One region of the Cytobacillus sp. EB106-05-05-XG126 genome, then DNA from elsewhere that is predicted to be linked to it. Evidence: riboswitches for the same ligand, from Rfam matches in the RefSeq annotation. Region 1 holds a riboswitch; each other region holds the start of a gene.
The links. Region 1 has a riboswitch for cobalamin ahead of AC3WTL_RS24305 (ribonucleoside-diphosphate reductase subunit alpha). Riboswitches for the same ligand answer to the same signal wherever they lie in the genome.

Region 1 (3,283 bases):
AGCCTGATCTATGTGTTTTTGTCTGTTTGCATTCTGCCTGATGCTCCACTCCTGGTTAATATGATAGGCAGATTTGTAGTACCAGATGGTCTCACTGTTAATATCAGGTGCAGTCACAGGGATTCGATAATCCTTTTTCTCTTCGGAATACTGCTTGTTAAATATAGGATCAATACTGGGTGTGCTTCCTGCAATTAATGCAGTTGAAGCATTAGGGGCTACCGCCAACAGATAGGCGTTTCGGATGCCGAATTCCTTTACCTCCCTGCTCAATCCTGTCCAGTCCATTTCTGTCTTTGCCTCCAGATATCCCCGCTTTTCAAAGTAAGCACCCGTTTCCCAATCAGAGCCTTTAAAGGCTGAATAGCTACCTTTTTCTTTTGCCAGATTCATAGAACTTTCTATCGCTAAAAAAGCAATTTGTTCATATAGATTGTCAGCAAATTCTTCTGCTTCTTCGCTTTCCCATGTGATTTTTTTCAGTGCAAGAAGGTGGTGCCAGCCAAAAGTCCCCAGTCCAATCGCACGGTACTTTTGATTTGTGATCTGCCCCTGAGGAACCGGAATACTATTTATATCAATAACATTATCAAGCATTCGCACCTGAATGGGCACAAGCCTTTCAAGGACTCCTTCACTTAAGGCCCGTGCAAGATTGATGGATGAAAGATTGCAGACAACGAAGTCTCCCGGCCGTTTTTCGATAATTATTTTCCCATCCCTCGTATATTCTTCAACCCTCTTAGTAACACTTTGGTTTTGTACGATCTCAGTGCAAAGGTTGGTACAATAAATCATTCCGCAATGCGAATTGGCATTTTTCCGATTAACCTCATCCCGGTAGAACATGAAGGGTGTCCCGGTTTCAAGCTGACTTCTCATGATGGATTTCATGATCTCGATAGCTGATACTTTTTCCCTTGATAGATTCGGGTTATCAATGCATTCTTTATATTTCTGCCGGAAAGAACCTTCTCCTTCTCCTTCGTCATAGAAATCCTCCAGTGAAAAGCCCATTACCTTGCGGACTTCATGGGGATCAAATAAATACCAGTACCCGCGGCTTTCCACTTTTTCCATAAACAAATCCGGAATGCAGACACCTGTGAATAAATCATGTGTCCGCTGCCTTTCATCTCCATTATTAAGCTTTGCATCAAGAAACGAGAAGATATCTTTATGCCAGACATCCAGATAGACGCTTATAGCACCCTGCCTTTGTCCAAGCTGATCGACACTGACGGCTGTGTTATTCAGCTGCTTCATCCAGGGGATCACACCGGAAGATGCCCCCTTAAATCCTTTAATATCACTGCCTCTGCTGCGGATTTTTCCCAAATATACTCCGATTCCACCGCCATTTTTTGACAGTGATGCAATATCGGTATTGCTGTCATAAATAGAATCAAGACTGTCATCAACGGTCTCAATGAAACAGCTTGAAAGCTGACCCCAGTTTTTCCCTGCATTAGCGAGTGTTGGAGTGGCAACAGTCATATATAACCCGCTCATTGCCCAGTAAGCTTCTTTAACAAGCTTAAGACGCTTATCCTTCGTCTCCTTTTTCATCAGAACCATGCTGATGATCATGAACCGCTCCTGTGGAAGCTCATAAAGTTTTCTCTGTTTGTCCCTGGCAAGATACCGATCTGCCAGCATTTTCAGCCCCAAATATGTAAATAAACGGTCATTATCTTTTTTAATAAAATAGGACAGCTCACTAATCTCATCCTTTGAATACATATCTAATAAATCCTGTTCATAAATTCCCAAAGCCGTCAGCCGTTCAATTAGCGTATAAAAATGTGTGTAGCAATCGTCCGGCTGGCATTCTCTATTTTTTCCTGACTCGATATAGAGCTTTTTAAGAAGCAGACGTGAAGCGGCAAACGTCCAATCAGGCTCTTCTATGCTGATAAATGATAAACAATCCAGTATAAGCTGGTCATACATGGCCTCCCCTCCCAGCTGACTCATTTCTTCATACCTTTTTAACAATTGTTCAATGCCGAGCTGTGGAAATTCAGTCTTAAGTTCTTCTAAAATTTTTAACGGCTGTATGGTTTGGACCATCTTACTTCCTCCTAAAGGCAAAATAAAAATCCGCCCGGAAAATGAGCGGATCAAACGATAGTATAATAGCAGGAAGCAGATGAACAAACGGCCATTACGCGATCGTTTCATCATCTCAATCCCCGAAGATAAGAAACTTTCGATCGCCCTGGCAGGTCTCCTGGCTTGTGCTTCACTCTACTAAAAGCCCTTCCCATACTAACGCTATGAAGCGTTTTGTACAGTGGCATGCTTTTTTCGTCTGCACTTACAGTTGCGGGGACAGCTTCGGTTTTTCACCGAATTCCCTATTAAGTCCATATAGGACACCAATCACGATCTATATGTAGTTTTTATTTCTGAAAATACATACTATATATTGTAGTCGATTCTATCATATCGAGAAATAAATTACAATTATTAATCTGCGAAAAATGGACAGAGGGGGATTCCCTCTGCCCGGTCATTTGTTATTCATGATTTTCGATTTCAATATCATGAGGTATCGGCTCTGGCTTAGCCAAGAAAGAATCATATGCCGCATAACCAGCCATTACAAGCATCAGGTAAGCAATCGCTGCACCTGCCCATTTCTTCATTTATATTTGCTCCTTCCAATTAAACGTTTTTTTCACTTACTTTTACTCTTTGTAATCTAAGTGCGTTTAAAACGACAGATACGGAGCTGAAAGCCATGGCTGCACCGGCAAGCCAGGGAGCAAGGAACCCTAATGCAGCTACTGGGATGCCAAGTGTATTGTATGCAAATGCCCAGAAAAGATTTTGTTTGATATTCCTTATGGTTTTTTTACTCATTAGGATGGCGTCTGCGATACTATTTAGATCCCCTCTCATTAGAGTAATATCTGCTGCTTCCATCGCAACGTCTGTACCGGTTCCAATCGCCATTCCTATATCAGCAACAGCAAGTGCAGGGGCATCATTTATGCCATCGCCGACCATGGCGACTTTTTTCCCCTGGTTTTGTAGTTTTTTTACTTCTTCTGCCTTGCCTTCAGGCAGAACCTCTGCAATTGCAGAGTCTATCCCCACTTCCTCAGCTATTGCCTGAGCCGTACGTTTGTTATCTCCCGTAATCATAATGACTTCAATCCCCAATTGCTTTAAGCGATTGATTGCATTTCTGGAAGTTTCTTTTATTGTATCCGCAACTGCAACGATACCTGCGTATTGGCCATCGACTGCAACTAGCATTGCCGTTTTTCCATTT
Region 2 (3,283 bases), on a different contig from region 1:
AGCTCCTCACCGGTCAGAGCAATCATCAGAGAAATTAGAGCGCCAAGAAAAGAACTGAAGATAATGCCCGTTAAAATAATCGTTTCCACTTTCATGGATCTTTCAATTTTTCTGGCAAATAGCAAAACGGCAAAAATGGTTAAAAAGGAAAATAAGATGCTGAATAAAGGCAGTGTAAACATTCCTGCAAACGGAATGGATAATCCCAAGAACAGGGTTAAAACAGCACCGAGTGAAGCCCCGGAAGAAACTCCAATGGTATATGGATCTGCCAGCGGGTTTCTTAATAAACCTTGAAAGGCGGCTCCCGCAATTGCAAGAGACGCCCCTACTAAGCCAGCCAGCAAAACGCGCGGCAGGCGAATGTTCATAATGATATTTGCATGCATAGCATCCGTGTTTCCCAATGAAATAAAAGGGAAAACCTCAGCGCTTATTACTCTGATAATTGTGATGGGGTGAACAGACACTGTACCAATTGAAATCCCCATCAGCATAGCACAGAGCAGGAAAGCTGCTGCTGTTAGATAAGCCAGAAATTTATTATTTAAATACGTCCGGATATACTGCTTTTGCAAGTTCCTCGACTCCTTCAATAATACGAGGGCCAGAGCGGGTTACCATATCGGAATCAACATCGGCAACCTGCTTATTTTTCACTGCTGTTATATCCTGCCAGCCATCCCTTTTCATTACATTGCCAGCAGCATCTTCAGTATAATAGCCATGAGTTGTGATGATTACATCCGGATTCCGTTCGATAATCGCTTCCGGATCCATTTTCGGCCATCCTTCTTCCGTAATGATATTTTCTGCATTAATCGCACTGAGCATTTCGTCCATAAAGGTTTTTGCACCAGCTGTATAGATTTCAGGAGCTGGTGAAACTTCCACGAATACCGATTTGCGGTCTTCTTCTTTTATATCCTGAGCTTTTGTCTTAATTTCCTCAAGCTTGCTCTTCATATCTGAAATGATCTGCTCTGCTTTATCTTTCTCCCCTGCTGCGGTTCCAACCATTACAATGGATTCAAAAACCTGGTCAAAGCTCTTCGCATCATTGACAACAAGGACGGCCACGCCTGCATCCCTTAATTGCTGAAGGCCTGCTTCGGAATTATGTGCGCTTGACGCGTGAGCAAGAACTAGATCCGGGTTTAAAGAAATAATTTTCTCGACATTAAATTCCATGCCGCCAATCTTTTCTTTTTCTGTGGCTTCGGGCGGGTAGTTATCAAAATCGGAGACTCCGACTACCTCTTCTCCAAGCCCCAATTCAAAGGCAATTTCGGTATTGCTTGGAATCATGGAAACGATTCTTTCAGGCTTGGATTCAATGACCACTTCATTATCCAGCGCGTCTTTTATCGTTACAGGAAAAGCAGCATTCTGCCCTTCCTCAACCTTTTTCTCTTCTTTTGGCTGTTCAGCACTCTCGCCGCAGCCTGCAAGCACTCCTGCAGCAAGCAGCATAGTTAATAAAAATGCATAAAACTTCTTCATACTCAGCAATCCTCCATTACTTTCGACAAAATTCGGGTGGTGCCTGTCACCACCGTTTAAAATAAAAAAACATCCCCTCGAACGGCAAGGAGATGTTGGTATGGTCATTTATCAATCAGTGCAAAAGGGATGGCCGGACCAAACACCTCCCTATCCTCGTAGGTTTATGGGTGCTTAAGAATCAGGCAGGTCTCCTGGCTCATGGTCAATGCGTTCTGCTCCTTCCCATACTTGTGTGTACAGTGGATTTGCGACAGCTACCATTTACAGTGGCGGGACCGCGCTGGAATTTCACCAGCTTCCCTATTAAGTCTTCAAAAGAGCTTGCTTTAAAGCCCTTTTGAAAAGACACCTGTTCTATTGCGGATATAAAATTTTCTATTTCCGATTATACACCATCCCGCAGAAAAAGTAATAGAAAATTGCTGAATGTTGTAAAAAAGTTCAGAATTCTAACGCGAGTATATTTTCCATTCCCTTGTCTTCTTATCGAACACAATCTTCGCCTCACATGGCTCTTTCACTATGGCTTCATACTCATCATACATATCATCCATATTCGCAAAATCGCCAATAATCCAAATTGGAATCTCGATCCTGACCCGATTCTGTTCAATATCCTTAATGGAAAGGACCGCTCCTTCTTTCATGAGAGGCTTTAATGAAAGCAGGACATCTCTGGTGATTGGAGGATATGTCTTTTTCTTTTTAATGCCAAGGAGCGTTTTTTCTACCTTCATCTGTCCCATTTTCCCGGGGATCACTTCCCCAAGCATCCGGTAAAAATCGTTCAGATCGCGGTAATATGTGCGGTTAAACCAGCCATCATCATGGGCAAGGTACACATACCGGTTGCTCAGATAATTGTAAAAAGGCAGCTTAAGATGCTCTTTAATATGGCCGAGATAAAGAAGCTCCGCAATTGTCTGGCCGGGAAGCTCATTCACCGCTTCCTCTTCTTCGAAGTCGATCCAGCAAAAATCGCCATAGCCATATACATCATCCTCAACCAACCTGCCCAGCTTGTCCCTTGACACATAATCGAACATCGTGTGGCTATTAAAGTCCCCATGTTCATAACGGTGCTTTAACAGCAGCAAATTATTAATAGAATCTGAAAGAGTCTGGGCAAACTCTGCAAACTCAATTCCATAAGTCATCACATATTGATCCTGTTCATTAAGATGGATGTAGATGAGATCACGAATAGTTTGATTCCTTCTTTTCAATGACGAAACCTCCGAACCGTAGCCAAATTGATAAAAAGACAGCTTCTTATGAAACTGCCTGCCAAACTTCCAGTATTTTATTCTCTTATTGTAGCAAAAATATCTGGAAATATCTTTGCCGATGAGAAAAAATTTTAAACCCGTTTTTTTGAAAACACAGGAAACCATCATAGTGATTTTTTCGTCTAACTCAATGAAATATCTTTCTCCATTGTAAGGTTAATTTTTCTCTGATAGGATAAAAATGTAAAAAGGTAAAGAAACCAGGTGTATATAATGAACCAGAATAGTAGATTCTCAGACCGATTCGATTGGACATTATGTTTTCTTCTGCTGCTGTTTTTTCTCATCAGCTGCATTGCGATTTACAGCGGACAATCCTCCAATCAATATGAAGGGAATTTTGTTATCTCACAAATCAAAAATTATATTGTTGGTGCCGTCATTGTAGGGATTGTCATGTATTTTGACAGCGAGCAAATCCGGAGACTCACATGGCTGCTATACGGTTTAGGCATCCTATTGCTTGTTGGGCTATTCATTGCACCGGA
Region 3 (3,283 bases), on a different contig from region 1:
AATATTTAAAAAGCCGTTCATTCGGATGCGCATTTTCTTTGTATTCTTCGATAATCTCCTTTAATAACGGCACCAGCTGATCAGGCTCAATTCCCTCTGCCACCGGCTGGGCAGCATGGGCTGTACGGCCAACCGGCTTTGCCCCGATAAATAAATCAAACTTCTTCTTGCGGTAAACAATGCCTATATCATCAAATACTGCCCGATAACAGGCCATTCCGCAGCCATTAAAGCCAATATGCAGTTCTTTTGGAAGCTTTAAGCCGCCCAGTTCAGCTGCAATTTCCTCTGCATATGGAATGGATTCTGCCTTCTCCCCGTAGCAAAAATCGCAGGCTTTTACATTTAGAACATCCCCCACCGGCATGACTGTCAGATCGTGCTGTTCGAGTTTTTCCACAATCGAATGAGGCTGAACAGTTGGAACCTTGATTAAAAATCGGTGATCCGGTGTATATTCCATGGTGCCTTTCTCGCCAACAGCTTCTGCCAGTACGCGCATTTGGTCAGCTGTAATAAATTTATTCGCAACACCAGGCGAAACCGCAAATTCAAAAATATCTTCAATTGGCTGCTGCACCAGATGTGTTTGGTCAATCTCGGATTTCGTTACCATCGATAATGCCTTAAAAGCCATATCCAAAGAGCTGGATTCTTGTTTTTTTCTTTGGATCTGCTCATAGCCGGCCTGGGCTTCCCCGGTTTCCTGATTTAACGCCCATGGCTCCGCTTCCTTTTTTAAACGCTGATGCGGCTTTAAGATTTGCTTTTCTTCCCCCAGCGTGTACTTGCGCTGATAGCCTCTAGGCGTAATGATTTTATTGTCATAAAAGAAAGTGGAAGAATTCCCGATCACGACTGTTGTAAGCATGCCAATATCATGATCAAGCATTTCCGCCAGTGTCGTCAGAATGACATTCTGATTTTCACGGTAAGCACTTTTCACAAGCCCCACTGGTGTATCAGGAGAACGATATTTTAATAGAATCCTTTGTGCCTCGACAATCTGCCGTGTCCTCCTGCCGCTTTTCGGGTTATATAAAGCGATGACAAAATCCGCCATTCCGGCTGCTTCAATCCGCTTCTCGATTACCGTCCAGGGTGTTAAATGATCACTCAGACTGATGGTGCAGGAGTCATGCATGACAGGTGCACCCAGTAAGCTTGCACATGAATTAATCGCGGAGATGCCAGGAACAATTTCCACTTCGATTCCTTCTTCTTCCTTCCAGCCCATTTCGATCAGCACTTCATACACTAAGCCGGCCATTCCATATACCCCAGAGTCACCGCTCGATATTACGGAAACAATATGGCCGGCTTCCGCTCTTTTCACTGCATCCTGCGCACGGGATACCTCCTCAGTCATTCCTGTGCTGACAATCGAACTTGCTGTTACGTGTGTCTCGATCAGATCTACGTAAGTTTTGTAGCCAATAATGCAATCACTCTGCTGCAGCGCATCCACAGCCCGCTTGGTTATATGCTCACGATCGCCCGGACCAAAGCCGACAACAAAGATTTTTCCCTTCTTCATAGACTAACCTCCAATTAAGAAATGCACATGCGCCCTGCCTGTTGCCGTAATGCTCAAGCAGGCACTCTGCGCAAGACCATTCTCAAAGTTCAATGCTTCTTGCCAAATAAAAAATGCCTGCACTCCTTTTCAAAGGAATACAGGCATATGAAATGACAGTATAAAAATAAGCATACTGAAACCCAAAAACAATTGATCATAATTGTCCCGCCTATACTTCTCCCTCCGAAAAGCAAGTGTCGTTTAAATAAGCAGGTTTCCTGACTTAAGCTTCTTCTTACTCTTACACCTTCCCGATTTCTCAGTGGCATTGTAATTTCATCAGCTCTTACAGTAGCGGGGGCTGTACCAGACTTTCACTGGTTTCCCTTTTACCTCACCAAAGTGAGCACTTATTTAAATTGATATATTAATTTTTTACTAATATAACATATAATGACCAATTTTGACATATTATTTTTTTCATAATTTTTTTTATGCTGTGTTAATGCCCTTGACTTTTTGAAATAAGATTTGGTAAAAGACATCAGCAAGTGTACTCTCCACAAAATGAAATTCGCCGATTGGCGAGTTCTTAAGGACGCTTCATGAGCAATTCCGCTGATTTTCTCTCATCTAAAATTTATGGAGACCGAAGATTAGAATTATAGTTTTGCACCTTTAATATAATATTCTTCCATTATTTCTTTTGGAACCATACTTCCGCCAGTAGCCCACATGAGATGGACAGCATTTTTCATTTTATCTTTTAAGTTATGATTTTGAACATATTCTATCCCTTGCTTCTTAGTCGATAACTTTACTGGACCTATGACGCCTGCCAATGCGGAAGGCTCAAGACGAATGTTTTCTGTATCGGCCAATGTGCTTAATAGTTTAAATAGCTCATGATCACTTACGGTATAACTTCCGCTTAATAGAGGCTCAATCGTTTGACCAACGAATCCTGATGGTCTCCCAACTGCAAGGCCGTCAGCTGATGTGATGTTGTCAATTCCAAAATCTTGGACCGAAACTTTTTCATGCATTCCTGTTACGAGTCCCAGCAGCATACATGGAGAATGAGTAGGTTCTGCAAAGAAGCAATGTACATGATCTTGATAGATTAATTTTAAACCAAAAGCGACTCCCCCCGGTCCGCCTCCTACACCACATGGCAGATAAACAAAAAGCGGATGGTTTTCATCTACAGTTATATTTAATTCTTCTAACTGTTTTTGTAAGCGAATGGCTGCCACTGCATATCCTAAAAACAAATCACGGGAGTTCTCGTCATCAATGAAATAGCAATTCGGATCACGATCAGCCTGTTTGCGCCCCTCTTCGACCGCTTTGCTGTAATCTTCCCTATATTCGATCACCGTTACTCCTTTGCTTTTAAGGAGATCTCTCTTCCATTCCTTTGCATCTGCAGACATATGGACCGTGACTTTAAAACCTAATTTAGCACTCATTATGCCTATACTTAACCCTAAATTGCCCGTAGATCCGACGGCAATGGAGTATTCGGAAAAGAAGTTTCTGAATTTCTCACGATCAAGGATCGAATAATCATCCTCTACTGATAATAAACCTTGTTGAATCGCCAATGTTTCTGCATGTTTCAGCACTTCATATATGCCGCCGCGCGCTTTAATGGAACCTGAAATCGGAAGATGGCTGTCACATTTCAGCAGAAATTCCCCTTCTAATGGATGTTCATACATCTGTGATAATTTTTCACGCATCGCGGGGATGGAGACAATA

Region 2: another riboswitch for cobalamin. It lies ahead of AC3WTL_RS20175 (ABC transporter substrate-binding protein); the one in region 1 lies ahead of AC3WTL_RS24305 (ribonucleoside-diphosphate reductase subunit alpha).
Region 3: another riboswitch for cobalamin. It lies ahead of cobJ (precorrin-3B C(17)-methyltransferase); the one in region 1 lies ahead of AC3WTL_RS24305 (ribonucleoside-diphosphate reductase subunit alpha).

The regions. Positions count from the first base shown of each region.
Region 1 is NZ_JBYTDU010000024.1:29,029-32,311, forward strand. Features, by position in the region: gene AC3WTL_RS24305 (ribonucleoside-diphosphate reductase subunit alpha) at 1-2,073, opposite strand, end outside; cobalamin riboswitch at 2,208-2,401, opposite strand; gene AC3WTL_RS24310 (hypothetical protein) at 2,523-2,651, opposite strand; gene AC3WTL_RS24315 (heavy metal translocating P-type ATPase) at 2,671-3,283, opposite strand, start outside.
Region 2 is NZ_JBYTDU010000010.1:38,526-41,808, forward strand. Features, by position in the region: gene AC3WTL_RS20170 (FecCD family ABC transporter permease) at 1-578, opposite strand, end outside; gene AC3WTL_RS20175 (ABC transporter substrate-binding protein) at 544-1,503, opposite strand; cobalamin riboswitch at 1,671-1,874, opposite strand; gene AC3WTL_RS20180 (hypothetical protein) at 1,956-2,732, opposite strand; gene AC3WTL_RS20185 (FtsW/RodA/SpoVE family cell cycle protein) at 3,009-3,283, shown strand, end outside.
Region 3 is NZ_JBYTDU010000001.1:639,398-642,680, reverse strand. Features, by position in the region: gene cobJ (precorrin-3B C(17)-methyltransferase) at 1-1,537, opposite strand, end outside; cobalamin riboswitch at 1,771-1,948, opposite strand; gene dsdA (D-serine ammonia-lyase) at 2,182-3,283, opposite strand, start outside.